3 regions of the Ruegeria sp. AG1 genome follow, and region 3 is predicted to be linked to each of the others. Evidence: riboswitches for the same ligand, from Rfam matches in the RefSeq annotation. Region 3 holds a riboswitch; each other region holds the start of a gene.
The links. A riboswitch is a leader RNA that binds a small molecule or an ion and turns the genes downstream of it on or off. The one in region 3 is predicted to bind cobalamin.
Positions count from the first base shown of each region.

Region 1 (9,881 bases), on a different contig from region 3:
GCTGCCATATTCCTCGATCGCGGCAATCACGCGCGGGTCGTCGAACTTCATCTCATTCGACACCCACTGGTCGTAAACCTCTGGCGATTGCGTGCGCAGCATCAGGTCCTCAACCCAATCCGTTGCGGGCCAACCGGTCGCGCCACCGGATGCGAGGCCGACACAGAGCGGCGTCTCACCATCTTCGACCATCTGATCCATAAGCGCTTTGAACTCTTCCATGGTCTGCGGGACCTCATAGCCGAAGTCCTCGAAATTCTCGGGGATGTACCAGACCAGAGACTTGACGTTCACGTTGAAGAAGAAGCCGTAGAAGTCCTTGGCTCCGTCTGCGTTTTCGAAAGTTCCCAGATCGACCCAAGATTGACCGGCGGCGAAATTGTTCTTAATCCAGTCTGCCGATCCTTCGGCAAGCGGCGTCAGATAGCCGTTCTTGGCCATGTTCGCCGCAAGGCCGGGCTGCGGGAAAACCGTCAGGTTCGGCGCTGATCCTGCCGCCGCGTCGATTAAAATCTGCTGTTCCAGCGAGTCCGAGCCGACATAGCTGGAGTTTGCGCCTGTTGCCTCATCGAAATAGGCGACCAGGTTTTCGAAGGATTGCCCCTCACCCGCAAGCCAGGGGCCGAAAATGGTCAGGTCCTGACCGCTCAGATCATGAGCGTCTGCAAAGGCCTGGAACCCATCCCAGTCAAAGCCGCCCTCTCCAACGGAGTGGATCATCTGACCCTGTGCGTGAACAGCCCCGGCAGTCAGGGCAAACGTGGCCACACCTGCGTACAGCGTGCGTTTCATGAAATCTCCTCCCAATACTCTCCAGCGCCTTCGCTTCACGTTTTTCAAAGCGCTTTGAATGATTATTGTTATCCGCTAACATTTTTACTCTGTCAATGAGTCGTATTTTCGAATAAGTCAGAAAAACATGCTTGTCTGTTATCACAACAGGTTGGCCGGCGCACAAAACAGGACCTCACCAGTAAAGCCTTCGATTTGAAGGCGCTTTGACTACCTATGAACCTCAAGCAGCTCTCTGAAACACTGGGTCTTTCGCAAACCACGGTCAGCCGGGCGCTGAACGGCTACCCTGAAGTCAACGCTGAAACACGTCTGAGGGTTGAGGCTGCAGCGGCCAAACATGGCTACCGCCCCAACAGTCGCGCTAAGGGGTTGGCGACCGGCAAGTCCATGGTCATCGGTCACGTCATCCCCAGCTCATCAAGGCATGAAATGGTGAACCCGATCTTCGGCGATTTCGTCGCCGGAGCGTCAAAAACCTATGCCGAGCATGGCTATGACATGATGTTCACCAACGCGGATGACACCTCGATCGAGGCGGCCTATCGAAATCTGTTTCAACGCGGGGCGGTCGATGGTGTCGTGCTGCAGGGTCCCAAAGTCAACGAGCCAAGGATCGAGGTTCTGACGCGAATGGCGGTGCCGTTTATCGTTCATGGCCGCTCTACCGGCGTGCAGGCTGAATATGACTGGATTGATGTGAACAACAAAAGTTCGTTCCAGCGCGCGACGCAGTTTCTGATTGATCTGGGCCACCGTCGCATCGCTCTGATCAACGGGCTGGAGGATATGGACTTTGCCCAACGCCGTCGCGCCGGATATCTGGACGCTCTGCAACAGGCCGCGCTGACGCCGGATGCCGCCTTAATGCGCAGCGCCGAAATGACTGAAGTCTATGGTCACCGGGAAACCCATCAGATGCTGCAGATCGCGGAGCCTCCGACCGCAATTCTAGCCTCGTCGATGATCACAGCCATAGGCGTGCGCCGCGCCTTGGAAGAAGCCGGGCTGCAGATGGGGAGGGATATTTCGGTCATCGCCCATGACGATGATCTTTCCTATTTGAAAAACGGACAGGATGTGCCGATCTTCACCGCAACGCGATCGTCGGTCCGGGACGCCGGGGAAATGGCGGCCGAGATGCTGATCCAGCGGATCAAGTCTCCGGGTGCGCCGGTACATACGAGGTTGCTTGAGGCCGAGTTGGTCGTCGGGCGATCAACCGGGCCTGCACCGAGTGGGGTTCGACGATGAAATATAAACGCAACGACTTCCCCGACGATTTTCTATTCGGCGTCGCAACATCCGCCTACCAGATCGAAGGCCACGCTCAAGGCGGTGCGGGTCGGACGCATTGGGACAGTTTCGCGGCCACCCCCGGCAATGTCGTCGGCGCGGAAAACGGCGCACTCGCCTGCGATCACTTGAACCGGTTCGAACAAGACTTTGATCTGGTTCAGGATGCAGGGTTTGACTGCTATCGCTTTTCGACCAGCTGGGCGCGTGTGCTGCCCGAAGGTCGGGGGCATGTAAACCAAGCCGGGCTGGACTACTACGACCGCCTAGCCGACGCGCTGCTTGAACGTGGCATCCGCCCCTGTGCGACGCTCTACCACTGGGAGCTACCTTCGGCACTTGCCGATCTGGGGGGCTGGCGCAATCGGGATATCGCCGGGTGGTTCGCCGATTTCACCCAAGTGATCATGGGCCGTATCGGAGACCGCATGTATTCGGTCGCGCCGATCAATGAGCCGTGGTGCGTCAGCTGGCTCAGCCATTTCGAAGGCCACCACGCACCGGGCTTGCGCGATATTCGCGCGGCTGCACGCGCGATGCACCATGTTCTTCTGGCCCATGGCAGCGCTATTCAAACAATGCGCAGCCTAGGCATGTCCAATCTGGGCGCTGTCTTCAACCTAGAATGGGCGGAGCCTGCGGATGATAGCGCGGCTGCACAGCACGCGGCCGCGCTCTATGACGGGATCTACAACCGGTTCTTTTTGGGCGGTGTGTTTAAAAAAGCCTATCCCGAAAACGTGCTGGAGGGGCTGGAGCCTCATTTGCCCGCGGGTTGGCAAAATGATTTCGACACAATCGGGGCACCGGTCGATTGGTGCGGCTTGAACTACTATACCCGCAAGCTGATTACCTCGGCAGACAGTGCATGGCCAAGCCTGACCGAAGTACCCGGCCCTTTGCCCAAGACCCAGATGGGTTGGGAAATAGACCCCGACGCCCTGACCCGATTTCTGAAAAGGACCGCAGAAGACTATACCGGTGATCTTCCTATCTATGTTACAGAGAACGGCATGGCGAGCGCCGAGCGCCAGCAGGATGATGAGCGTATCGCCTATCTGGACTCTCACTTGACGGCGGTTCAACAGGCTTTGGCCGCAGATGTGCCTGTAAAGGGCTATTTCATCTGGTCTTTGCTGGACAACTACGAATGGGCCTATGGCTATGAAAAACGGTTTGGATTGGTAGACGTGGATTTTGAAACGCTGGACCGCAGGCCCAAAGCCTCCTTCGCGGCGGTAAAGGCCGCACTTTCCGAGGGCGCCGCCGACCGGCAGGCCTATCGCCAGCCGTCCGGGTCTTTGTGCCCACATTGGACATTGGTGGCCGATATCGGCGGAACGAATACGCGTCTAGGCGTTGTCTCCGATGGTAAGCTGACCGCATTGCACAAACACCCGACGGGCACCCTGCCCGATCTGCTGGACGCGTTGCATCATATCCGCGATGAAATTGGCACCGCGCCCCAAGCCGTGGTCGCGGCCGGAGCCGGACCGGTGCGCGACGGGCGCATCCAACTGACCAACGCGAATTTGGACCTGTCCGAGGACGCTCTGGCCAAGGCGACGGGGGCCACCAACACCTACGTGATCAATGACTTTACGGCTGCAGCGTGGTCCGTGGCCGAAGTGACAGAGGCTGACGTATCCGTCCTGCAAGGTTCTGCCACTCCGCCGATGGGTACGCGATTGGTCGTCGGGCCTGGAACCGGTTTGGGTGTCGGCGCGCTGCTCTATTCGGAAGGGCATTTCCACACCGTGTCAGGCGAAGGCGGCCATGTTGGCCTGTCTCCGCGCGCGCGGGATGAAGTCGATATCTTCGACGCCGCGCGCCATCTGGCACCCGAATGCTTTTTCGACAACAGCCTCGTGCTTGAGGCTGAGATGTTCCTCAGCGGAACCGGCTTGCCGATCCTGTATCAGGCCGCAGGCATGGCGGCTGGGCAGGCTCAGCCTCCGGTTCGCACCGCCCGAGATATTCTGCAGGACGCACGTGACGGCAGTGACCCGATCGCGGTTCGCACTGCAGAATTGTTCATTGGCCATCTGGGTGCGTTGATGGGTGACATGGCCGTCACAGTGATGCCTGCCGGTGGTGTGTTCCTTGTTGGTGGCGTAGCCGAGAAAAACCGCTGGATGTTTGGCGAAACCTTCCGCAACGCGTTCAATGCAGGCGGACGTTTTAGCGAGTTGCGGCAGTCGATGAACCTTTATATCTCGGAACAAGCCGAATTTGGCATTGTTGGCGCTAACAACTTCTGCAAAAATGCGCTTCAGCGATAACTGAGCGTATTTTGGAAGAGGATGTGGGATGATCCTGTGTTGCGGAGAAGCCCTGATCGACATGATTGCCGAACCGACCCCGTCCGGGCGGGACGGTTTCGTTCCCCATTCTGGCGGAGCCATATTCAATACCTCTATCGCTTTAGGCAGATTGGGCGCGCCCGTAGGCTTGCTGACCGGTCTGTCCTCAGACATGTTCGGGCAGCAATTGGCCAATGACCTGCGGGCCAGCCATGTAGACACGACACATGTGATTGCTTCGGACAGGCCGACCACGCTGGCTTTCGTTCAACTGAAGAACGGTCACGCCACATACACGTTTGTCGATGAAAACACTGCGGGTCGGATGTTACGGGCCGAGGATATGCCACGCCAACTCCCCGCGGTTTCGGCGTTATATTTTGGTGGCATCAGCCTTGCCTGCGAGCCCTGCGCGGATGCCTATGCAGCGATGTTGGCGCAACATGGCGCGAACTGTGCTGTGATGTTGGACCCCAATATCCGACCCGGTTTCATACAGGATCAGACCCGGTATCGCACGCGGTTGAACCAAATGATCGAACAGGCCGATATCGTCAAAGTCTCGGATGAGGATCTGGACTGGATCATCCCCGGCCCGGAAAGCCACGATCAAAAAGTCCCTTTGCTGCTTCAAGCAGGCCCCTCTGCCGTCATCGTCACCCGCGGAAGTGAGGGCGCTTCAGGTTATCAGGCCAACGGTGCTGTGGTCTCAGTCCCAGTCAAACCGGTGCAAGTTGTGGATACGGTTGGCGCGGGGGACACGTTCAATGCAGGGGTTCTGGCCTCGTTGGAACGGGCAGGCCAGCTGACAAAGCCGGGCTTGAGGTCACTGTCCCCGGATGCGCTACGCGACGCTTTGACCTTGGGCGCAGAGGTGGCTGCCGTCACCGTCTCGCGCGCCGGAGCAAATCCGCCCTGGTCGCATGAATTATAGCCCTACGAAGAGTCCGAGATGAAACGATCCGAAATCAACCGTATCAAGACCGAAGCCCAGGCATTCATCAGTTCATTTGGTGCCGTTCTGCCGCCTTTCGCAGATTGGACACCTGAGCAGATGCGCGGCGCCCAGGCGGACAGTATCCGTGCCCATGGGTTAGGTTGGGATATCACCGACTACGGTCAGGGCAAATTCGATGAGCTTGGGTTGTTTCTGTTCACCCTGCGCAACGGCAACGTGAGCGATCTGAGCCGGGGGCGCGGTATGCTCTATGCCGAAAAGCTGCTGATCTCTCGCGAAAAACAGCTGTCGCCGATGCATCGCCATATCGTCAAAGCCGAAGACATCATCAACCGAGGGGGTGGCGATCTGGTTATGGAAATCTATGCCTCGGACCCCGACGGCGGTATCGACCGCAATACCCCGGTCACCGTTCCCAGCGATGCCTGCCCCGTCACCATAAAGCCCGGAGAGCATCTGCGCCTGAAGCCAGGCCAGAGCGTGACCTTGATGCCCGGCATCTGGCATGCCTTCTGGGCGGAAGGTGCGGATTGCTTGATCGGCGAAGTCTCAACCGTGAATGACGACCGGACGGACAACGTATTTGAAGACCCGATCCCCCGCTTTGCAACAATCGAAGAAGATGCAGTACCGGATTTCCTGTTAGTTGCCGACTACTGACTTCATTTGGAATTTCGCGCTTGCATTTTCTGACTAATTTAGTCAGTTGACGGCCGACCCAGTCAGATTCCTTGGAATCATCGCCCGGTCCCATTTTTGCGACCGAAAGATAACCTGACATGCGAAAATCCCTCGCCGACCTGTTGGCCATGGACGCCGTTGCCAGCCGCTTTGGCTGCGCATTGAAACCGAAACTGAGGCAGGCGATTGAGGCTGATCTCAGCTTTTCCGTCCGCGCTGCATCACCGCGTTCTGAAACACCGGTTGAACCAAACAACCTTCCGCAAAACGTCCACACTTTGGCCGCGAAAGCCCTCGAACCCAAAAGGGAACGCGCATGAAACACTCGGCATCCAACCACACACTGCCCCGCGTCGAATTTGACGGTTTCGAACGCGGTTTGCTGCCTGTCATGCGGCACTTCATCCTCAGCTTCACAGAGCCGGAAACGCAGGCTTGGCAACATGCCTTTTCGGTAGCGACCGAGCGTTGGGGGCGCGATCAGGGGCTTGTTCTGGCGCATCTGGTCTTCAAGATTATCAAGGCCACGCTACGCACCCGCCTTCTGGGTCTGGCCTTCAAAGACCCGCTTTGTGTTGAAACACGGCAAGAACTGACATGTGACGAGCACGCCCTGCTCCGGATGCTGCATCACATGCGCCGCGACGAAACTCCGGCAGCGCGCGATGCCTTGAATGATTTGACCGGAGGCTACCCGGACGCCCATCTGATACAGGCCGGTTTGACCCTGGCCAGCCAGTTCCCGACAAATGGCGTCGGACCGGGCCAAAGCGCGCGCAGGCCAACCCTGCGCGTGGTCCGATAGCGCGATTCCTGCGCTTGACAATAGGAGCGTGAGCAGACTAGCTGCTCTGGATGGTTCCCGACGGCCTGTGCCTTAGGGATGAAAATGGGAATACGGTGCGGCCCAAAGGCCAATGCCGTGACTGCCCCCGCAACTGTAAGCGGAGAGCGACGCCACAAAACCACTGGCCCCTAAGGTCGGGAAGGTTGGCCGAGCAATGACCCGCAAGTCAGGAGACCTGCCATCACAGATTAACCAACCCGGGGCGGGGTGTCCCGGAAGGAGGCTCGATGGCACATCTGCGTGCTGATGCAACTCATGGCTTTTGCCTTCAATCGGCTTTTGTTCAAGTCGGCGACGCGTGCCATGGCTGATCATTTCGTCCTGATATGCGGCACCTGCAAAGGGCCGATCCCTCCGCACGAGGCGAAAGAAGCGCTGGACGGCCAGCTGCCCGAGGGGTTCTCGACACGTCTGATCGACTGTATGGCCGGGTGCGACCGCCCGATGACAGTCGGGCTGCAGGCCAAGGGCAAGGCGCAATATCTGTTTGGCGATATTCAATCCACCGACGATCTGAGGGCTTTGGCGGAGTTCGCCCATCAATTCCGGGACAGCGAGGATGGTTGGACCAGCGCCTCAACCCGTCCTTTGGCGCTCTACACCAAAACCCTGTCGCGCATGCCCTGCCTGCCGCCGGAGGGCACAGCATGAGCTTTCTGATTGCTGAAAACCTGGAATACTACGCCCTGAACGGAGATGTTCTGCTGCGGGACACCTCGTTCACGCTTGAGGAAGGCGCGATATTGGCCGTTGCTGGCCCGAACGGGGCGGGCAAGACGACGTTGCTCAACCTCGTGTGCGGTGTCGCAAAACTGGCGCTGGGCGATGTACGTATTCAGGGTCAAAGCTTGCGGAAACTGTCGTCGCTGGAGCGGGCCCGACGGATTGCCGTTGTCGGCCAGCAAGAAATGCCCGACGGGCGGCTGCAACTGCGCGACTATGTGGCCCTTGGGCAAATCCCGATCAAGGCCGACAAATCCGCCGAAGCTCTTAAGACGGACCTGCAGCGCGTATTAGACACCACCGAACTGTCCCATCTGGCTGGCAAACAGATGGCAAAACTGTCGGGCGGAGAGCGCCAGCGCGCCCATATCGCACGGGCGTTGGCGCAGAACCCCTCGCTGCTGTTTTTGGACGAACCGACCAACCACCTGGATCCGGATGCCAAAGGGCACATGCTGTCTCTGGTGGCCGAGTTGGGTGTGACGGTTGTAATGATCGTCCACGATCTGGTCATGATCCCCGAATTCGCCAGCCACGTCGCCCTGATGAAGAACGCACAGCTTACGGCCTTCGGCCCGGTCGCCGAGGTTCTGACCCCAGACCGCGTGCGCGAGACTTTTGGTGTTGACTATTTGTGTTTCCAGCACGAAGGACGCGTGATCCCCGCGCTGGACATCCGAAAACGAAAGCTTTCGTCTTAACAGGAGAGATTGATGAAACTGAAACTCTTGTCCGCTGCGGTCCTAAGCGCGCTGGCGGGCGGCGCTGCCGCGCAAGAGGTCACCGTCGACAATTGCGGTGAACCTCTGGTGTTCGATAGCAAGCCCGAGCGGATCGTGGTTCATGACATGAACATGACCGACATGGCCTTTGCACTGGGTCTTCAAGACAGCATCGTTGGCCTGACCGGGATCACCGGCTGGTACAAGACCAGCCCCGATTTCGACGCGCAGCGCGGTGACATCCCCGAACTCGCTCCGAAATACCCGACGGTCGAAAACCTCGTCGCGGTCGAACCCGACATGTTCTTCGCCGGTTGGTATTACGGCATGAAACCCGGCGGAGACGTCACCCCTGACACGCTGGAGCCCTTTGGCATCAAGACCATGGTGCTGACCGAAAGCTGCATTCACCTGAACAAAGACCGTCCCGAAGCCAGCATGGACCTGCTGTTTGACGACGTTCTGCGTCTGGGCACGGTCATGCATGTCGAGGACAAGGCGAACGCGCTGGTCTCGGGCTGGAAAGACCAACTGGCCGCGATCGAAGCCAAAACCGCCGATCTGGAAAAACCCCGCGTCTTCCTGCTGGACGGCCCGGCCGATGCGCCCTTTACCGCAGGCAAATATGCCATTCCCGACGCGATGATCGCAGCGGCTGGCGGCGTCAACGTCACCCATGACATGGACACTAGCTGGGGCCGCACCTCGTGGGAGGCTGTCGCCGCCTCGAACCCCGAATTCCTTGTTCTGCTGGACTACCAAACGGGCAATGGCGCGGCAGATACGTTTAAGTTCCTGCAGGAACATCCGGTGATGTCGCAGACCGATGCAGTCAAGAACGAGCGCTGGATCGGCCTGCGCTACGAAGAGCTGACACCGGGACCGGCAAACATCGAAGCGATCCAGAAGATGGCAACGGCGATGCACCGGGGTAACAGCTGAGATGACGAAGACGGGCCAGGCGGTCCTGCTGGGGGCGGTCATTCTGACCGCCCTTTTGCTGCTGTCGACGATCTATGGCACCACCCCGATCCCCTTGGCCGAGGTTTTCACCGCGATTGGGCTGGGGACTGGCGTGACTGAGGGCGACATGTCCCCTCTGCACCGGATCGTCTTTGACCTGCGCCTGCCCCGCGCGTTGTTTGCGGCGGTGATTGGGGCTGGGCTGGGTGTTGTCGGGGTCGTATTGCAGACGACAACGCGCAATGACCTGGCTGACCCGTTTCTCTTTGGCCTCTCGTCCGGGGCTGCTGCTGGTGCCGTTCTCGTCATCACTGTGACAGGCGATGTTCTGGGCATCTGGACCCTGCCGCTTGCGGCCTTTTGCGGAGGCCTGATCGCGTCCGGCATTGTTCTGGCCCTGGTTCAAAGCCTGCGCACCAGCGCGCCGGAAAAACTGATCCTTGCAGGCCTGGCTGTATCCTTCCTGTTTTCGGCCATCACCAACTATCTGATCTTCGCAGGCGACAGCCGCGCCGCGCATTCCGTCATTTTCTGGATGCTAGGCGGCCTTGGTCTTGCCCGGTGGGAGACCTTTCCACTTGTCGTACTGGGGCTAG
Region 1 is NZ_JBQFYU010000010.1:36,974-46,854, forward strand. It holds gene ACR0B5_RS15605 (ABC transporter substrate-binding protein) at 1-792, opposite strand, end outside; gene ACR0B5_RS15610 (LacI family DNA-binding transcriptional regulator) at 1,009-2,046, shown strand; partial or broken gene ACR0B5_RS15615 (GH1 family beta-glucosidase) at 2,043-3,344, shown strand; gene ACR0B5_RS15620 (glucokinase) at 3,411-4,370, shown strand; gene ACR0B5_RS15625 (carbohydrate kinase family protein) at 4,399-5,325, shown strand; gene ACR0B5_RS15630 (D-lyxose/D-mannose family sugar isomerase) at 5,344-6,009, shown strand; gene ACR0B5_RS15635 (hypothetical protein) at 6,129-6,350, shown strand; gene ACR0B5_RS15640 (hypothetical protein) at 6,347-6,835, shown strand; cobalamin riboswitch at 6,871-7,074, shown strand; gene ACR0B5_RS15645 (DUF1636 family protein) at 7,124-7,528, shown strand; gene ACR0B5_RS15650 (ABC transporter ATP-binding protein) at 7,525-8,301, shown strand; gene ACR0B5_RS15655 (ABC transporter substrate-binding protein) at 8,314-9,264, shown strand; gene ACR0B5_RS15660 (iron ABC transporter permease) at 9,266-9,881, shown strand, end outside.
Region 1: linked by a shared signal. The riboswitch ahead of ACR0B5_RS15645 (DUF1636 family protein) and the one ahead of nrdH (glutaredoxin-like protein NrdH) in region 3 are both predicted to bind cobalamin.

Region 2 (9,881 bases), 140 kb from region 3:
CCGTTATCTTGTAGTCCAGTGACCGGTCCCGCCCGTCGAGCGTCAGGCTTTCGATATTGGTGTACATGACCTCGACGCCGGCAGTGCGGCAGGCGGCTTGTATGGCTTGCATGTTCGGGATCACGCGGGTGTACAGCTGATCGAAAAACCAGCCGTATTTCTCATTGAATTCAGCTTCGGGCAGGTCCTTGAATTCGGCGCCGTCGCGATGTGCCGAATAGTTCTGCACGTCAATGAACAACAGGGCAGATTGCGATGGGATAAGTGGAACATTGCGGGTCAAACTCACGTCTTGGTCTCCAATATCCGGGTAAAGGCTTCGGCGAGAAGCTGCGCCCAATCCTCGACGCCTTTTGCATCGCGGATCAGGTCATTGCGGATTTCGACCAGCGAATGCGCCAGTCCGCGAGGTTCGGCGAAACGAGGTATAAACCAGTCGCTTTCACTGTCGATTTGATAGGGCTGGTTCAAAGCCATGTGCAGATCGGGACGTAGGGCCGAGATATGGTCGATCGCGGCTTGTCCCGTTTTCGGGTCAACGCGGGTTAGAAATCCAGCGTGCCAAGGCCGCGCCTCACCATCGACCTGTGCGGCGAAGGAGTGGATCGACACCGCAAGCACGCGCGGTGCTCGGTCCAGCATATGTTCAATGGCTGCGTTCAGAGGGGCCATGATCTCACGCTGACGTGCTGCGCGATCCGCAGCGGTCAAGTTCAGATTGGCTGGGATCTGCTCTCCAAAGCTGTTTGGAGGGATTGAATCCGGGGCCTCGATCGGGCGGTTGCAATCAATCACAAGGCGGGAATAGCGCTGCAAGATCAAAGGTGCCCGTAGCCAGTCAGCCAATTGCCGGGCCACGGCCTCGGCCCCGATGTCCCAACCGCGATGGCTGGCCTGCACCTCTTCCGAGACACCCAGATCGCCCAGCTTTTGCGGGATCGCGCGCCCGGCGTGTTCGCAGAGCAGCGCGATCTTCGCATCACTGTCACGATTGACCCATTCCACTGGGGCGGGATCCCCGGCGACCAGCAGTTCTTGGGTTGCGGCTGATGTGTTCATGTGGCCCACGTTAGAGAACAAGTTTTTTCAGAGTCAATGAAAAATAGATTGACTGAAATTTTTATTCCATGCGATCCATTCAGATCAGGAGGTGCCGCTTGCTTGTTAGGCAGAGAATTGAAGCGAAGGCGGAGAACATGACCGCGAGCGAGCGCAAGCTGGCCGCTGCCTTGCTCAGCGACTACCCCTATGCGGGTTTGGTCACGATTCAGGAACTCGCCCGGCGGGCCGAGGTCTCGGCACCGTCGATCTCTCGGTTCGTCACCAAGATCGGACTGGGGGGCTATCAGGAATTCCAACGTGCTCTCTTGTCGGAATTGAAAGAGGGCCAACGTTCGCCCACCGATCTGCACGGCGAGGGCCGAAGTGTTGATGGAGGGTTCTTGCGTGATTTCATCGCGCGAGCCTCGTCCCAGATGGCGCTGTCGGCAGAAGGTATTACCGAGGCGCAGTTTCAGCGCATATGCTCGGTACTGAGCCAGCCAAAAAGCGATGTCTATATATTGGGCGGTCGGATCAGTGACACCATCGCACAGCATCTGTCTTTTCACCTACGGCAAACCCGCAGCGGCGTGTATCATCTTCCGGCCAACAATGAGGTCTGGCCGGAATACCTGCTGCGGATGAAGCCTGCGGATATCCTGTTTCTGGTCGATTTTCGCCGCTACCAACCTGCGCTGGCGCGATTGGCCGCGACAGCCGTGCAGGACCGAGGAGTTCGTGTTGTCCTCATGACAGACAAATGGTTGTCTCCCATATCCCGCCATGCGGCGGAAATCTTGCCAGTTCCGATCGAAAGCGGCACGCTCTGGGATACGTACACAGCGGCCCTTGCCGTCACCGAGGCGCTGGTGACGCGTATCGCCGAAGACAACTGGGACCAGACGAAATCCCGCATCGAAGCCTGGGATGCCATGCGATCCCACAATCAGGACCCCAACCCATGATGCCCAAAACCCCCTTGATGTTTGTCGCCACCTCTGACCTTGCCGGTAAATTACGGGGCAAGGCCTTTCCGGCGGATCAACTGAACAAGCGGTTGCAGCGTGGGGTCGGGTGGACACCGACGAATGTTCAGATCAACTGCTTTGACGGAATTGCCGAAAGCCCGTTTGGCGCGCTGGGTGATCTTCTTCTGATCCCGGACGCAACGGCCGAGGCAAAGGTCGAGTTCGGCGAAGACTCTGGTCTGCATTTTCTTATGGGCGATATCGTCACTCTGGACGGAGACCCTTGGGACTTCTGCACGCGCAGTTTGTTGAGGGCGGCGCTGGAGCGGCTGCACAAGGTCTCAGGCGCAAATTTGCTGGCTGCATTCGAGCATGAGTTCCAGCTGAAAGATCCGCCAAGCCAGACCAACGAAGCCTATGGTCACCGGGGCTTTGGCCTGCAGCGGGATCTGTGCGAGACCTTGATCAACGCGATTTCTCAGGTCGGTCTCAAGCCGGATTCGATCATGAAGGAATATGGGCCAAACCAATATGAGGTCGTCATCGGTCCCGAGCTGGGTGTTCGCGCGGCGGACGCGGCCATCATGGTACGCGAACTGACTTATGCGACTGCACAGGCCTATGGCGAGCGGGCCACCTATACCCCTATTCGCGATGTCGCGAGCGTTGGGAATGGGGTCCATATCCACATGAGCTTTGTGGACGATAGTGGCGCGCCGCTGACCTACACAGAAGACGGGCCCTGCGGCATGTCGGACCTGACGAGTGCCTTCGCTGCTGGGGTTTTGAAATATCTGGATGCAATCCTGGCCCTGACTGCGCCTTCGGTGATCTCGTATGAGCGCCTGACACCGCATCGTTGGTCCGCTGCTTTCAACAATCTGGGTTTCCGCGATCGCGAGGCTTCCTTGCGGATTTGTCCTGTAACTGCAAAAGACCCGGCCTCGATCGCGGGGCAGTTCAACATCGAATACCGTGCGGCGGATGCGGCAGCTTCGCCTCATCTAGCGCTTGCGGCGGTTGTCATGGCCGGGACGCAGGGGATCGAAGAGGGGCTACCCGCTCCCGTTCCAACCGAAGAGGATCTTTCGCTGTTGGACGTCGCAGAACTGAACCAAAGGGGGCTGGTGCGCTTGCCTCAGACTTTGGAAGATGCGCTCGACCGGTTCGTTTCCAACCCGGTTGTGACCGGCTGGTTCCCCGCAGGCTTTGCCGAGGTGTACCAAGCTCACAAGCAATCCGAGATCGCGACAACTGAACATCTGGACACAGACGCACGCTGCCGATTGTACGAAGAAACATATTGACCTGAGCGGTTCGTCTTGCCGAAGCTCGCCCAATGCGACCTCTGGGGCGTCGTTTGGGTAATCTCGCGCCGTATGACGCGGCGCAAGCTGTTTAGCTCAGGATAGGGATGGATCATGAACCGTTCAGAAACCGATGCCATCTTGAATGTGCATAGGCTGGCTTTTGGCGAAGCAGAAGGTGAAGAAATCGCTCAACTCGCCGAAGATCTCCTTGAGCATCCGGAAACGATTTCAATCAGTTTGAGGCGTGACGGGCAGATCGCGGGCAATGTCATGTTCACCCCGTTTGTCTTCGAGGACCACCCGGACGTTAATTGCTATCTTCTGGCGCCCTGCGGTGTCTTACCCGAACATCAAGGCCTAGGTGTTGGCAGAGAGATGATGGAGACCAGCATCAACCACTTGAGATCTATTGGAACAGACGCTGTCTTTGTGTTGGGCGTACCGACATTCTACCCCTTATTCGGGTTTGTTCCGACCGACAAAGAGACGCCATATCCGAACCTTCTGACGATCCCAGAGGCATGGATGGTGCTTGAGCTCACTGCAGGATCGGTTGAAAAGCTGGGGGGCAAGGCGATTGCGATCGACCCCTTCATGCATGCGCATCTTTGGGACACATCGCAGCACGAGTGAATGCTGTTTGTCACCCTGAGCTCAAAACGTCGCCAGATGAGTCAGGTGAACGCTGGAACGCCGCGGGCGCCAGACAGTGTTATCGACATTGCAGCCTCGACGGCATGGACGCCAATACCGACAATGATCCCCATTAGGATCAAGCCAGTGAGCGCGTTGATGACCGAGAGAAACCTGCCAGCGGGTTTATGTGGTCTGATGTCGCCATAGCCGACCGTGGTGGCATTAATGAAGGCATGGTAGAGGCTAGGTCCGGCGGGCCAGCCTTCGATCCGACCCATTAATATCCCCAGTACGCAGATCACGACCAACAAAAACACTAGGATCGGTGACAGATAAATCAGGTCCCAGAAGAATACGGACAGAAAACTACAAATGTAGCTGGCCTCGCATGTCATGGCTGAATTTGCCCTCTCTGGCTGGTGTTAATTGAAAACCAGCGTTTTGACTGGCAGCAGAATAGCCTGCGCGCGCAGAACGATGGCGTTTGCTATTCCCATGCCATCCACGATCCGGGCCACAAGGGCCGAAAAGCCCCTGATTTCACCGGCATCAATCTCTTTCGCGCGGCTGGTGTAGGCCACACCAACGCAGGAGCTTCCGGGTGGAATGCCATCAAGATGTTTTGGAAAAATCGGTGCAAGGAAGGCGGTCACCGTACCGGGACGGGCGCGATCCTGCTGATCAAGCAAGGTATCACCCGGTCGGAATTGCCCTGCAGCAATCGCGCCCTGAACGTCATCAACGATCATCGGAATAATCGTAAGAGGTTTGGAGGCGCAGGTGATCTCGACCAACATGCCGGGTTTCAGAACGCTTGCTGAAATCTGACCGAAGGCCGCGATGAAACGCCCTTGACCCGTCACGTCGGGGACCAGAATTCCGGCGGGCCGCAGAATGGGGTTCACGACGTCGCCGGGCTTGAGCAGGAATTGCAGGACTGTTCCATCGACTTCGGCAAACACGGTCGACTTTGAGATCTCGGTCTCTGCCTCTGTCAAGGCGGCGCGTGCGGTTTCAAGTTGCGCGGGCAAAAGCGTGGTCTGGCGCAGTTTGGCCCCGTCCAGAGCGGCAAGTGTGGCTGCGCGCTGACTTTCGGCAGCCGACATGGCCGTTTCCAGACGTTCCAATTCTTGTTCGCTGACGACGGTGTTGTTTCGCTCCGCAAGCTCCAGCCGGCGTTCCAAATCCCGCGTGGCCTGTGCAAGATCGGCCTCGGCGGCCTGAACCCGCGCTGTCGCGCTGGCAATGTCTGTTGCGGCTAGGCCCAAAGCGGCCTCAATCTCTGCGATTCGACGCTGCGCTGTTTGTGCTGCAGCCTCCTGCCGGGTGGTATCCAGTCGGAAAATAGCCTCGCCAGCTTTCACTCTGTCGTTATTGGCAACGTAGACTTCGGCAACCCGCCCTGCGCGATCGGAAAGAATAGTTATTGTGCGAAATGCGGCAGAAACATTCCGCGTTGAGGGGTGAAAATAGAAGATCACCGTGATCAGCGTGACCGCCAGAATCGCGCAGGCCGTCAAGCCCCACCGCAATTCATACCATATATTGAACAGGGTGATTTCGTGGCCCCATCGCTTGCCCTGCCTGTAGCGACGATACAGGTAGTCCGGAACGACAGTAATTAGCGCAGAGAATATCAGCTCAAGCATCGGAGCTCTCCGCGGTGTCCGTTTCCGGATTTAGGGGAAGTATTTCGTGCAAAGGCACGGCCGCGATCAAAATGGCTGCGACCCAGAAAGCATTGTTCAAAGTGAATAGCGAAATCAATCCAAGAACGCCGACCAACTGCATCTGAACCTTGTGCGCGCCTGCCGCCATTCGGTCGGGAATGGCCTGCACCGTAAAATACAGCGCGCCGAACCCAAGCAGCACCATGACCAGAAACAATCCGACAACGATTAGAAAGCCGTCGGTCTCTCCCGGAGGGGTCACCCAGAACGGAAGCCTTGCCATCACCTCATCAGAAACGGAGCTTTCCATGTGACTCCTCCCCTTTTTTGCGATGCGCGCCGAAGGGCCATGTTTGATCAGAAATCCTTCGGCGTGAGAGCCTTAGCAAAGGAAAGGCCCACTTGTATCATTCCGAGATTGCAACATGAATCAAGTTGTCTGCGCTGATCTGGATCAAAAGGTAGGGTCGTCAGCAATGCGCGGCGTGGCATGCGTCTGATTCCGGGATGAAAATGCTTCTCTGTCTCAGGTGCCAGTTTTTGCTGGCCATGTCTGTTTTGTTTTTGGAAATGTCGCAAGGCTTTCAGCCACGAATCCATCCCCGAGTAGGTTGCGCGTGTGAGGTGCTGCTGTTTGGTTCTCAGGCGGCAGAGAATTGGGAAGCCGGTGCAATTCCGGCGCTGCCCCCGCAACGGTAAGGAAGGTCAGGTTCGACAGGTAACCACTGGGACGAGGATCCCGGGAAGGTGTCGAAACCGGGCGTAAGCCCCTTTCAAGTCCGGAAACCAGCCTTGCATATATGTCAAACCGCGGGTGGCGGTGGGGGCACAAGTTTCGGACGTGATCCTCGCACGGCTCCGGACTGGCCTCTGATGTCATCTGCCCAAGCTAAGCCGCGGGGCGCGGCAGGAGAGCCAGAAGTGAGCAACGTTCAAAGCCTGTTGGCGCGTCGAAACCCGGCCTATGCCCTTGAACAGGCATTCTATACAGATCCAGATGTATTTCAGGCCGATCTTGAGGCCATCCACTACCGCGACTGGCTATTTGCCATTCCGGCATGTGAACTGGTGAAAACAGGCGACTATGTAACCTACACTGTGGGCGCATACCGCGTGATCATCGTGCGCGGTGCGGACAATCAGATCCGGGCCTTCCACAACACCTGCCGCCATCGCGGGTCGATCATCTGCAAAGCGGCCAAGGGGAACTCGCCCAAACTGGTCTGCCCCTATCACCAGTGGACCTATGAGCTTGACGGCTCATTGCTGTGGGCGCGTGATATGGGGCCTGATTTCGACCCCAAACAACACGGGCTGAAAACCGTCCACTGCCGGGAACTGGCCGGGCTGGTCTATATCTGTCTTGCAGATGTAGCCCCCGATTTCGACACCTTCGCCAATAAAGCACGGCCCTATCTGGAGCCGCATGATTTGAACAACGCCAAGGTCGCCTTTGAAAGCACGATCATCGAAAAGGGCAACTGGAAGCTTGTTTGGGAAAACAACCGCGAGTGCTATCACTGCGGCGGCAACCACCCTTCGCTGTGCCGGACCTTCCCTGATGATCCCTCGGTAACCGGTATTGAAGGGGGTGAAACCCCGGCCTTCATGCAAGCTCACTTCGACCGTTGCGAGGCTGCAGGGATGCCGTCGCAGTTCTATCTGCATGATGACGGGCAATACCGTCTGGCGCGGATGCCGCTTAAGGAAGGGGCGGAAAGCTACACTCTGGACGGCAAATCTGCGGTGCGCCGCTTTCTGGGCCGCGCGCCCTTTGCCGATGCGGGGACGTTGCTGAAGTTCCACTATCCCAGCACATGGAACCACTTCCTGGCCGATCACTCGATTGTCTTCCGCGTCACTCCGGTCAGCCCGACCGAGACCGAAGTCACCACGAAGTGGCTGGTCACCAAGGATGCGATCGAAGGGGTCGATTATGACGTCAAGCGCCTGACTGAGGTCTGGATGGCCACCAATGATGAAGATCGCCGCGTGGTGGAAGACAACCAGATGGGCATCAACAGTCCGGCCTATGTGCCGGGGCCGTATTCGGGGGTCCAGGAATCCGGTGTTCTGCAATTCACTGATTGGTATTGCAGCGCTTTGGCGCGTCACTTTGCGCCCAACACGATGGCGGCGGAGTGACGGAGATGAAAGACCTGAACGCTGTTGCCTCGATCTGGCAGGATGATGAGAGGCTGGAATGCGTCTCGGTCGTGCCCGAGACGCCAAACACCGCCAGCTTTACGTTCCGCGCCCCGTCCGGGGCTTTGTTTGCCTACCATCCGGGTCAGTTCCTGACGCTCGAGATTCCGGCACCGGGGCAGCCGGGAGGCGTTGTGCATCGGACCTATACGATCTCGTCATCCCCATCACGTCCGCGATCCATTACGATCACGGCCAAGGCGCAGCCGGACAGCATCGGTACTCGTTGGATGCTGGACAATCTGAAGCCGGGTATGCGGATGCGGGCAATTGGCCCGGCGGGTCCGTTCACCAATGCTGAAAGCGTCGCCGCCAAGTATCTGTTCGTCTCGGCGGGGTCGGGCATCACGCCTATGATGTCGATGACAACTTGCATGTGGGACGAAGGCCGCGATCTGGATGTAGTCTTCATCAATTGCGCCAAGCGCCCGTCCGAGATCATCTTCCGCCAACGGTTGGAGCAGATGGCAAGTCGGACGCCGGGTCTGGATCTGAAGTTCGTCGTAGAGGAAGCGGATCGTTACAGCCCCTGGACCGGCTACCAGGGTCAGTTCAACCAGCTGATGCTGGGCCTCATGGCCCCAGACTATCTGGATCGTGAGGTCTATTGCTGCGGTCCGGAGCCGTTCATGCAAGCTGTTCGGGACGCTCTGTCGGGTCTTGGCTTTGACATGGACAACTATCATCAGGAAAGCTTTGGAGCTCCGGTTGAGACCGAAGCGGATCAGCCCGATCTGGATGATATCGTTCCTGACGATGACAACGCCGCCGAGATCGTGTTTGCGACCTCGGGTGTCACTGCTAAAGTCGCCGAGACAGATACGGTTCTGGCCGCCGCACGTGCCGTCGGGTTGAGCATTGCCTCGGGCTGTACGTTTGGCGTTTGCGGCACCTGCAAGGTCAAAAAGACCTCGGGTGAGGTGCACATGGTTCACAACGGCGGTATCTCCGAGGATGACATCGCAGCAGGCTACATTCTGGCATGCTGTTCAAACCCGATCGGCAAGGTCGAAGTTGAAGTGTGAACGGGAAGTCTCATGCTGAAACTGCAGGACGGCTGCGGCCGCCTGCGGTTTCAGAATTTTAAGTATTTGCATTGATCTCAGATACTTATCGCCCCAATACGCGCTTCGGGAAGTTTGGATAGCACAGGTTCGATCACGGATAGTTGATTCTATTCGGCAACATTCATGTGATTGCTCAAATTCTGTCTCTTTTCCGCCGGAATCTCCCCTGATAAAGCGGGTTGAGTACTGGGTGGGGTGTTGATAAGTGCGAGCAGGTATATGAGAGCCGGATATAACGGTCGTGTAGCCATTTCATGGAATCAAACCGAGCTTGATGGGCTTGAGGCAGCGCCTTTGGCCTTTTTGGCGGTCGGGTCCGCATGGTCCTGGCGTGGTCAGGCGCTGGTGTTGGGCGAAGTGGCAGAGCAAAATCTTGAGCAACTGGGACATATGGGTGCGACCGCTGTGCGCACCCGCGACGCGTTCTCAGCCCCGCAAGATATCTCGGGCGAGTATTGCGGTACGGTCACATTGACCAATGGGGCGCGACGCTTTGCGGCAGATTTGATCGTAGCAGATGACGAACAATGGCCGACCCTGGTGTTCAACACTGGCTGTCCGCCTCGGGATCAGGATTTCTGGATCAGCGAAGTAACACATGCCGGTGCCGACCTGCAGAGTGTACCGCAGCCAACCGCAAAGGTGGTGGCCTTTCCAGGAAAATCCGCGCCGGGTTACTTTTCATAGGTTTGGTTACCTGGCTGGCGTTGAACCCGCTGGCCTAAAAACCCTTCAAGAAATTTGAGCAGGGCCGTCGGGACGTGTTGACTCTGACAGTTCTGCAGATATAAGCGCGGCTTCATTGGTGTTGGTGGCCCCCGCAAGGGGATGCCTGTCATGGGGGAAACCTCAAGAGGACAACGCCCTTTATATACCGGCACCACGCCTGGTCTGAACTGGAACTGCCCGGTCCGAGCGGAGACGCTATTTCGGCCCGAAAAGTGGGAACCGGTTTTCGGATCAAGCTGAAATGCCACTTTAAAG
Region 2 is NZ_JBQFYU010000001.1:100,642-110,522, forward strand. It holds gene ACR0B5_RS00435 (cysteine hydrolase family protein) at 1-289, opposite strand, end outside; gene ACR0B5_RS00440 (N-formylglutamate amidohydrolase) at 286-1,059, opposite strand; gene ACR0B5_RS00445 (MurR/RpiR family transcriptional regulator) at 1,128-2,006, shown strand; gene ACR0B5_RS00450 (type I glutamate--ammonia ligase) at 2,006-3,316, shown strand; gene ACR0B5_RS00455 (GNAT family N-acetyltransferase) at 3,431-3,952, shown strand; gene ACR0B5_RS00460 (potassium channel family protein) at 3,994-4,350, opposite strand; gene ACR0B5_RS00465 (HlyD family secretion protein) at 4,378-5,604, opposite strand; gene ACR0B5_RS00470 (hypothetical protein) at 5,597-5,935, opposite strand; cobalamin riboswitch at 6,231-6,434, shown strand; gene ACR0B5_RS00475 (aromatic ring-hydroxylating oxygenase subunit alpha) at 6,499-7,770, shown strand; gene ACR0B5_RS00480 (FAD-binding oxidoreductase) at 7,776-8,855, shown strand; gene ACR0B5_RS00485 (hypothetical protein) at 9,117-9,584, shown strand.
Region 2: linked by a shared signal. The riboswitch ahead of ACR0B5_RS00475 (aromatic ring-hydroxylating oxygenase subunit alpha) and the one ahead of nrdH (glutaredoxin-like protein NrdH) in region 3 are both predicted to bind cobalamin.

Region 3 (9,881 bases):
GCTTGCGGCTGGAGGGGCTGGTGACGCCCCGCCGCGACGGCAAAGCGATCTATTACCGACTGGCCGATGACAAGCCCCGTCGGATGCTGGAAACCGTCTATGAGCTGTTCTGCAGCGAAAACACAGGGCACTAATAGTTTGCCCGGCAGGCCGCAGGCGTAGACGCAGCGCGACCTCCGGAAAACCGCAAAAGTGCTAGCCTCCTCAGTAAGATACTGCTACCGAAGGCCTGATCGAGCATGAAGGAGAAAAACATGATCCGCGCAATTCTGATTGGCCTGAGCCTATTTGCATTGACCGCCTGCGAAACCGCCAAAGGCGCGGGCAAAGACATCGAAAAAGCGGGCGATGCGATCCAAAACGCAGCCTCGGACGTGCAGGAAAACCTCTGATTTACGCCTTCATCTTGCGGATCGCAGGATGACGCACGCAATATGTTGTTGATGTGGTAGGCTGAACTGGCTATTATGCAAGGACAGGTGCATAGACGCGGCATTGCATCATCTGACGTTAACACGGGGCTCTTTTGCACATGCGAAAGAGCCCCGTTCCCATTCTGACGAGGGGTGGGTGGAAGCCTGCATGAAGCCAGCGAGGGAAAAGGCGTCAGGTGCGCAGACGCGGTCTTTGCATGCGCCCTTGCGGGCAACCCCTGACGCCTTACCCGGACGAAGTTTGTCCTAAGACCACTTCGATCCAGTTGCCTCGGCCCCCGAAGGAACCGCAGCCGTCGCCACAAACTCGAAAGTCGCCGCGACGCACAAAGCCCATTTGAGAAGATGATCCGACGACCCAAGGCACGAAGCCCCAACTCGATGCACCACCCACCGGTAAGCCCTTGCAAATGAATGTCAATCCTAAGATCAACCTTCCCTGCGCAGACCTCCTTGGCCTTTGCATCCCGCCTTCTGATCCGAGGAACTCCAGCGGTGAAACCAATCTTGCATTGCACTCGTTATCGAGCAAGAAAATAGCACTGCAGCATGGAAATCAGACGGGGATAAGTTGTTGATATCTGCCGGGATGGTACTGTGGATAACTGCGGATTTCTCGAAAACCACGTAGGGTTAGAATTGCAAAACTCTTTTCGCTAAATTCTGACCGGAATGTTGCGAATTGCTGCAAGCGCAAAGTGCAACAGACGATAAACTGATCGCAAATTGCAAAAACTGACAACGCCGCGCTGTCTGCAAAACCGAATCGTTCGGACTGAAATAGCGCTAAATTCCCTCCATGATCGCCTGTGCTGTCGAACATATTTGCAAGACGGTTGTCAAAGCGAGACTTGCACCCGGTAATGATCCTTAACCGACGCTTTAAAAACGCCGACCCTACTGACGTCAATCGCGTAGGCAGAGCAGATATGCTCGCAAGAGGTCGACTGGACAAATCCTCCCAACAGAATCTGCGGCATACTGCGGGTAGGATGCCATTCTGAAATGGAGCTTGGACCGGACGGCGAATTTTTCACCGTGCGCGACTCCGCGCTGAAGGTTCGCGAGATCCGAATAACCCGGGCCGAGGAACACGGCGTGTAAACCCGACATATACTGGATCCCGTCGCGAGCGGCGAAATCACCGTCCGGTCCGCCTCCTCCCTGTGGAGACGATCCTTCCGATATTGAGAAGCGTTCCGGCCCAGACGGTTTACCTACTATTCTGTCGCGTTCAAAACCGGGCGACAGTCTGTACCCCCTACAGTCCGGCCGGGCCGGGAACGCTTCAGTTCACCTGACGTTCCAGAACGGTGCTGTAAGTTGTTCCAGTCCGCAGGCTACGGAAATCCGCATAGATTCGCCCATCTTCGTAGCGCGCGTCGATCAAAGCGTTCACGCCAATCGCTGGCTCGGCCGAGCTTTCGACGATCCCGATCTTTCCAGAGCCATCCTGGCTGATGGAACCAGTGGCCTCGTACATCGTCCAGTTATCCATGGCATTGCGCCGCCACATGCTCGGACCCCAGAACGCGTTGTCGTTTTGAACCTGAATCTCGAGCACCCATTCCGACTGGTTAAATCGCGGCGCATCACCGGTAGCCGAATTCGACGGCGAAACTGTAGTCTGGCTGGCCGTCCAAATACCGCGCAGATCAGGCGTGTTTTCGGCAGCAGCGGCAGTACCAAGGGCTAGGCTCGTGGCCAGAGCGGCTGCTCCGGCAGTCATAAATCTGGTCATGGTCTCTTTCTCCCTGAAATCGGTGCCATCTCTGGCTGTGTTCAACAGATTGGGAGGAGTGCGACGGGTTACAACTTTCCTGAAGGAACCTTCATCAAGCGTTCATGCTGTGTTTGATCGTGCAGCCCGCTTTCCGCTCTATACATCCGGCGCCTCACTGGGTAAGGAGTGCCCTTCGACGATCATCCGCGTGTTAGACGCTCTGAGGGTGACCGCAGCATCCCAACGAGCCGAGCCATGAAACAAACACTTCAAGACGCCCTTGATCGCAAAGGGTATGACACGCTGACCCCAGTCCAAACCGCCGTAACTACGCCCGACCTGCAAGGGCGCGACATGTTGGTTTCAGCGCAGACCGGGTCAGGGAAAACCATAGGCTTCGGCCTTGCCATCGCCCCGACCGTTCTGGGCGACGTGGATGTATTCGATGCGGCTGGCGCGCCTTTGGCGCTGGTCATAGCACCAACGCGCGAGTTGGCGATGCAGGTCAAACGCGAACTGGCGTGGCTCTATGCGGATGTAGGCGCGTTCATTGCGTCATGTGTTGGCGGCATGGATATGCGAGACGAGCGGCGAGCGTTGGCTCGCGGTGCGCATATCGTGGTCGCAACGCCGGGCCGTCTCCGCGACCATATCATGCGGGAGTCGATTGACCTAACCGCTGTCCGCGCAGTGGTTCTGGATGAAGCCGACGAAATGCTAGACCTGGGCTTCCGCGAAGATCTTGAGTTCATTCTGGAACAGACGCCCTCCGAGCGTCAGACACTGCTGTTTTCCGCTACGGTTCCTCGCGCCATCGCCTCCCTCGCCGCTCGCTACCAGCGCGATGCCGAGCGCGTCAGCACCGTCAGCGAGCGCACGCAACATGCCGATATCGAATATCGCGCGATGAATGTGGCCCCGCGCGATGGTGAGAACGCAATCATCAACGTGCTGCGCTTCTACGAGGCCCCCAACGCCATTATCTTCTGCAACACTCGCGCCATGGTCAGCCGCCTGACGGCGCGACTGTCGAATCGTGGATTCTCGGTCGTGGCCCTGTCCGGAGAGCTGACGCAAAGCGAACGTTCGAACGCGCTGCAAGCCATGCGCGACGGACGCGCCCGCGTCTGTGTGGCGACCGATGTGGCCGCGCGCGGGATCGACCTGCCGAACCTTGATCTGGTGATCCATGCAGAACTGCCGAACAGCCATGAAACGCTGCTGCACCGCTCGGGCCGAACCGGACGCGCCGGGCGGAAAGGCGTCAGCGCGCTGGTCATACCGCCTGCATCGTTCAAAAAGGCGCAACGCCTGCTGAAATTCGCCAAGCTGACAGCCGATTGGGGGTCTGCACCCTCGGCCGATGAGGTTCAGGCGCAGGACATGCAGCGGATGTTCAGCTCGGACGACTGGACCGTGGATGTCACCGAGGGCGAAAGCGCACTGGTTGATGATCTGGTCTCGCGCTTTTCACCGCAGCAGCTGGCGGCGGCCTATCTGCGTCAATACGGGCGCAAACACTCCGCCCCGGAGGAACTGAGCGACACGCAAGATGCCGCGCCCAAGCCGAACGTGCCCTTTGGCTCAAGCGTGTGGTTTTCGCTGTCGGAGGGACACAACGAAAACGCCTCGCCTCGCTATTTGCTGCCCATGTTGTGCAAGGCGGGCAAGATCACCAAAGACGATATCGGCGCGATCCGCATTGCCGACACCGAAAGCTATATCGAGATTCGCGAAAGCAGCGTTGAAGGTTTCCTGAAGGCCATTGGCCCCGAGATGACGGTCGAAGGCACCAAGACCCTGGTGCAACTGGACGCGCCGCCTGCCTTTGCCGGTGGTGGCCGCAAAGGTCCCAAGCGCGACTTCAAAGGCAAGAAGCGCCACGAACGCCCGGCCCACGCGGCTGAGCCACAGCCCGCAAAACCACGCCGGAAGCCGGCCGAGAAACCCAAGCCCGAAACGCGGCCCAAACGGGATGAGACCCCCTCGGGCGATCAGCACAAGAAACCTGCGCGCCGTCTGAAAGGCCCGCCTCCGCCCAAAGGCAAGCCAAGCAGCAAGAAAAACCGCGCACGTGCGGCTGCGATGAAGGGTGGCAACGCGATGCCCAAGCGGAAAAAGTAGACCGCCTTAGCGCACGTGGCTGGTTGTGCAAGCGAAGAAAATTATTTTCTTCGCCACACCATATATTGACAACACTCCACCACCAACCCCAATATGGTGTTGCTTCGGTTCTTTCGATTCCTGTTGAAAGCTAAGAGGGAAACCGGTGAAAAACCGGCGCTGCCCCCGCAACTGTAAGCGGATAGTTCGGCTGAATACGCCACTGAAAGCGTGCTTTTGGGAAGGCCAGTCCGAACGTCAATCCGCGAGCCAGGAGACCTGCCGCAAGCAAAGAAAGAGAACCGCGAACGGAGGGTTCGGGGGCGTGTTCAGGGGTCATTTTGCCCGCAGCGTCCTCGGCATTCATTAAAAGGACAGAGGACGACATGAGCATTACCGTATATTCCAAACCCGCATGCGTACAATGCACCGCCACCACCCGAGCGCTGGATGCAAAAGGCATCACCTATGACGTCATCGACCTGACCCAGGACGACAGCGCCATGACCCATGTGACCGAGCTGGGTTATCGTCAGGCCCCTGTCGTTGTGGCGGGCAGTGATCACTGGTCGGGTTTCCGCCCGGACATGATCGCCCAACTGGCCTGATCCATGGCCGCGCCGATCCCGGCGCTGGTCTATTTCTCTTCGAAATCCGGAAACACCCACCGCTTTGTCTCGCGGCTGGGCCTGACCTCTTTCCGCATTCCGAACGGGATGGACCCGCTGCCTGACCCCCGACACCCCTATGTGCTGATCAGCCCCACCTACGCCGACGGCGAAGGGCGCGGGGCGGTTCCTAAACAGGTGATCCGGTTTCTGAACGACCCGGACAGACGTGCCGGGATCGTTGGAGTGATCGGCACAGGCAATCGTAATTTCGGTGCGACCTACGCTTTGGCCGGTCGCATCATCGCTCAAAAATGCAACGTTCCGCTGCTCTACACATTCGAGCTGGCCGGAACAGAGACCGACATCGCCCGCGTCCGCGCCGGGCTGGAAAAACTAGGGAGAAACCTATGCTCGACAGCAGCGTAAACGAGCAGGACTATCACGCGTTGAACGCGATGCTGAACCTCTACGATGGTGAGGGGAAGATCCGGTTCGATGCCGACCGAATGGCCGCGCGGCAGTACTTCCTGCAGCATGTGAATCAGAACACCGTGTTCTTCCACTCGCTGGATGAAAAACTCGGGTATCTGGTTTCCGAGGGCTACTACGAAGAGGCCGTTCTGGACCAGTATTCCAAGAACTTCATGCGCAAGATCTGGGACGCGGCCTATGCCAAGAAGTTCCGGTTCCCGACCTTTCTGGGCGCGTTCAAATATTACACCTCATACACGCTGAAAACCCGTGACGGGCAGCGGTTCTTGGAACGCTACGAGGACCGCGTCGTCATGACCGCGCTGGCGCTGGCACGCGGTGATGAGGCGCTGGCCCTGTCTTTCATGGAGGAAATCCTCGACGGTCGTTTCCAGCCCGCCACGCCCACCTTCCTGAACGCCGGGAAAGCCTCACGCGGGGAATTGATCTCATGCTTCCTGCTGCGGCTTGAGGACAACATGGAGAGCATCGGTCGCGGCATCAACTCGGCCCTGCAACTGTCCAAACGTGGTGGAGGCGTAGCGCTGCTGCTGACCAACATCCGCGAGCATGGCGCGCCGATTAAGGGCATTGAGAACCAATCCTCCGGCGTGATCCCGGTAATGAAACTGCTGGAGGACAGCTTTTCCTACGCCAACCAACTGGGTGCGCGGCAAGGCGCGGGTGCGGTGTATCTGAACGCACACCACCCGGACATCATGCGCTTTCTCGACACCAAGCGCGAAAACGCGGATGAGAAAATCCGTATCAAAACGCTGAGCCTTGGCGTGGTGATCCCTGACATCACTTTCGAGCTGGCGAAGAAAAACGCGGATATGTACCTGTTCTCGCCTCATGACGTAGAAAAGGTCTATGGCGTGCCGTTCTCGGAAATCTCGGTGACGGAGAAGTATCACGAGATGGTCGATGACAAGCGAATCCGCAAATCCAAGGTCAATGCGCGTGAGTTCTTCCAGACCATTGCAGAGATTCAGTTCGAATCCGGTTACCCCTACGTGATGTTCGAAGACACGGTGAACCGGATGAACCCCATTGCGGGCCGGATCAACATGTCGAACCTGTGTTCCGAGATTTTGCAGGTCAATGAAGCGTCTGAGTTCAACGATGACCTCAGCTATTCCCATCTGGGCACGGATATCTCCTGCAACCTCGGCTCGCTGAACATTGCCAAGACAATGGATGGCGGTGATCTGGGCCGCACTGTCGGCGCTGCGATCCGCGCGCTGACGGCGGTGTCCGAGATGTCGGCAATCGACTCGGTGCCTTCGGTGCGTCGCGGCAATGATGAAAGCCACGCGATTGGTCTGGGGCAGATGAACCTGCACGGGTTTCTGGCGCGGGAACATATCCACTATGGCTCGCCCGAGGGGGTTGAGTTCACCTCGATCTATTTTGCCACCGTGGCTTATCACGCGATCCGCACGTCATGCGATCTGGCGAAGGAACGCAATGCGTCGTTCAAGGGATTTGAGGACTCCGACTATGCCTCAGGCACCTTCTTCGACAAATACACCACCCGCGACTGGCTGCCTGAAAGCGACAAAGTGAAAGCGCTGTTCGACGGCATGACCCTTCCCACCCGCGACGACTGGGCAGCGTTGAAGGCCGATGTGATGAAACGCGGCCTCTATAACCGCAATCTTCAGGCGGTGCCGCCGACCGGCTCGATCAGCTATATCAACAATTCGACCTCTTCGATCCACCCCATCGTCTCGAAGATCGAAATCCGCAAAGAGGGCAAGATTGGCCGCGTCTACTATCCGGCGGCTTTCATGAGCAATGACAACCTCGAATACTACCGCGATGCCTATGAGATCGGCCCCGAGGCGCTGATCGACACCTATGCAGCGGCGACCGAGCATGTGGATCAGGGGCTGTCGCTGACCCTGTTCTTCCCGGCCGAGGCCACGACCCGCGATATTAACCGCGCGCAGATCTACGCGTGGAAGAAAGGCATCAAAACCATTTATTACGTGCGTCTGCGCCAGGAGGCCCTTGAAGGGACCGAGGTGCAGGGCTGCGTATCCTGCTCGCTGTAAGGGGCTACTGACATGAAAGACATGATCCAAACCAAGATCCCCCGCGCCATCAACTGGAACCGGCTGGAGGATGACAAGGACCTTGAGGTCTGGAACCGCCTGACGGTCAATTTCTGGCTGCCCGAGAAAGTGCCGCTGTCCAACGATATCCAAAGCTGGGCGACGCTGACGGACCATGAAAAGCAGCTGACCATCCGCGTCTTCACCGGCCTGACCCTGCTGGATACGATCCAAAACACGGTCGGTGCCCCTGCCCTGATGCCGGATGCCGTCACTCCGCATGAAGAGGCCGTACTGACCAACATCGCCTTTATGGAGGCGGTACATGCGCGCAGCTATTCCTCGATCTTCTCAACACTGTGTTCGACCAAAGAAATCGACGAGGCGTTCCGCTGGTCCGAAGAGAATCCCCATCTGCAGGCCAAGGCCGAGGCGATCCTGAACACATACGCTCCGGGCAACGATCCGCTGAAACGCAAGATCGCGTCGGTGTTTCTGGAGAGCTTCCTGTTCTATTCCGGGTTCTACCTGCCAATGTACTGGTCCAGCCGCGCCAAGCTGACCAACACCGCCGACCTGATCCGCCTGATCATCCGCGATGAGGCAGTGCATGGTTATTACATCGGCTACAAATTCCAGCGCGGCTACGAGACGCTGTCCGAAGCCGAACAGCAGGAGTTGAAGGACTATGCCTTTGGCTTGATGTTCGAACTTTACGGGATCGAGAACCAATACACCGAGGAACTTTATGACGAGATCGGCTTGACCGAGGATGTGAAAGTCTTCCTCCACTACAACGCCAACAAGGCACTGCAGAACCTCGGGTTCGAAGCCCTTTTCCCGCCGGAAGTGTCCGAAGTGAATCCGGCGATTCTGGCCGCCCTCAGCCCGGACAGCGAGAACCACGACTTCTTCTCGGGCTCTGGCTCCTCTTATGTCATCGGCAAGGCCGTAGCGACCGAGGACGAAGATTGGGATTTCTGATGGCAAAGGACACTCTGACCATCGTTCGGGACTGGCACGAAGCCTTTGACGTGCCGGTCGTGGACGCACCCGCAATCCCCGAGACGCGCGCTCAGATGCGGTTGGCGATCCTCGAAGAGGAAGTCGCGGAGCTGCGCGCAGCGGTGGAGGATGGCAATCTGGTCGAGGTGCTAGATGCCCTGTGTGACATCCAATACGTGCTGGACGGCACCTTTCTGGAATTCGGCCTACACAGTGTCAAACAAGCTGCGATGGAGGAAGTCCACGCCTCGAACATGTCCAAGCTGGGCGCCGATGGGAAACCGGTTCTTCGCGAAGATGGCAAGGTGCTGAAAGGCCCGACCTTCCGCCGGCCCGACCTCGCCCGTTTCCTTGAGGATGGCTAACTCTGCCTTGGCTTAGAAGAACAGCATCGGCCCAAATTAACAGGGCGAGTAAATCCCCGCCCTTTTTCACGTCAACTGATCTTCGACTGGATCAGCTGCAGTTCAGCGGAACCGCAAAGCCCGAGCTACGATCGGATGAGCCCTTGCTGTAGACATCTCCTGCAGGCAGGCAACCGGTAAAGCGTTCGGTTTCTCTACCAAACGCCGCCCCCACAGAGTTATCGACCCGAGTGCTGTTGGAGCGAGTCCGAACGACACCGAATAGGGTGCCGTTCACATTCACCGTGCTCAGATACAGGTTCTGACTGCTTCCCGATAGTTCCACCGCGTTTGCAGGCGACTGACCGCCGTTTTCGATCGCCACACCGGCAATCTTATCGATCCCGACCTTGTCGGATAGGACTGAGACAGTCGGCAATTCCGCAAGCTCGGCCGGGACATTGGTCGCTGGCGGTAAGAAGGCGACGGCTCCCGGAACATCGGACACCGTGCGCGGTTCACCATCAATCCCGGTGAACCCGACACCTTGGCGATTGAAGGGGTCTTCACAAGCCGCGAGGGTCAAAACGGCGATTGTCGGTAGCAAGATTTTTTTCATGGCGGTCAACATTTTGTGGCGATTTGCTAAACCGTAGCGGTAGCGAGATGTAAAAAGCAAGCCGCGGCAGGTGCGAAGGGGCCTGGCGCTGATGCGTCCCTGCAACGGACCTGTTCCCTTCGCATGGCCGCACCAGTGTACGCGTCCGAAAGAAAAAGGGCTCTGACAACTCAGAGCCCTTTTCAAAATGTCCAATTGGAACGGCAGATTACTTAATCTTGCCTTCCTTGTACTCGACATGTTTCCGAACAACCGGGTCGTATTTACGAATGGTCATTTTCTCGGTCATCGTACGCGCGTTTTTCTTGGTCACGTAGAAGTGGCCCGTGCCCGCGGTCGAGTTCAGGCGGATCTTGATTGTCGTCGGCTTCGCCATGGTTATCTCCTGCGTCCGAAAAGGCAGGGCCTTCCGGTTGAATTCCTATGAGCGTGCGCTTTTACCCCGTCGCGCGCCCGAGTCAACCGGATTCCGCAAGTGAGTTGCACAAAAGCTGAGTTGCACGCTTGCACC
Region 3 is NZ_JBQFYU010000001.1:238,889-248,769, reverse strand. It holds gene ACR0B5_RS01220 (ArsR/SmtB family transcription factor) at 1-134, shown strand, start outside; gene ACR0B5_RS01215 (entericidin A/B family lipoprotein) at 255-392, shown strand; gene ACR0B5_RS01210 (hypothetical protein) at 991-1,257, opposite strand; gene ACR0B5_RS01205 (hypothetical protein) at 1,723-2,175, opposite strand; gene ACR0B5_RS01200 (DEAD/DEAH box helicase) at 2,413-4,281, shown strand; cobalamin riboswitch at 4,370-4,561, shown strand; gene nrdH (glutaredoxin-like protein NrdH) at 4,647-4,868, shown strand; gene nrdI (class Ib ribonucleoside-diphosphate reductase assembly flavoprotein NrdI) at 4,884-5,297, shown strand; gene nrdE (class 1b ribonucleoside-diphosphate reductase subunit alpha) at 5,279-7,402, shown strand; gene nrdF (class 1b ribonucleoside-diphosphate reductase subunit beta) at 7,415-8,386, shown strand; gene ACR0B5_RS01175 (nucleoside triphosphate pyrophosphohydrolase family protein) at 8,386-8,772, shown strand; gene ACR0B5_RS01170 (hypothetical protein) at 8,864-9,370, opposite strand; gene rpmG (50S ribosomal protein L33) at 9,579-9,746, opposite strand.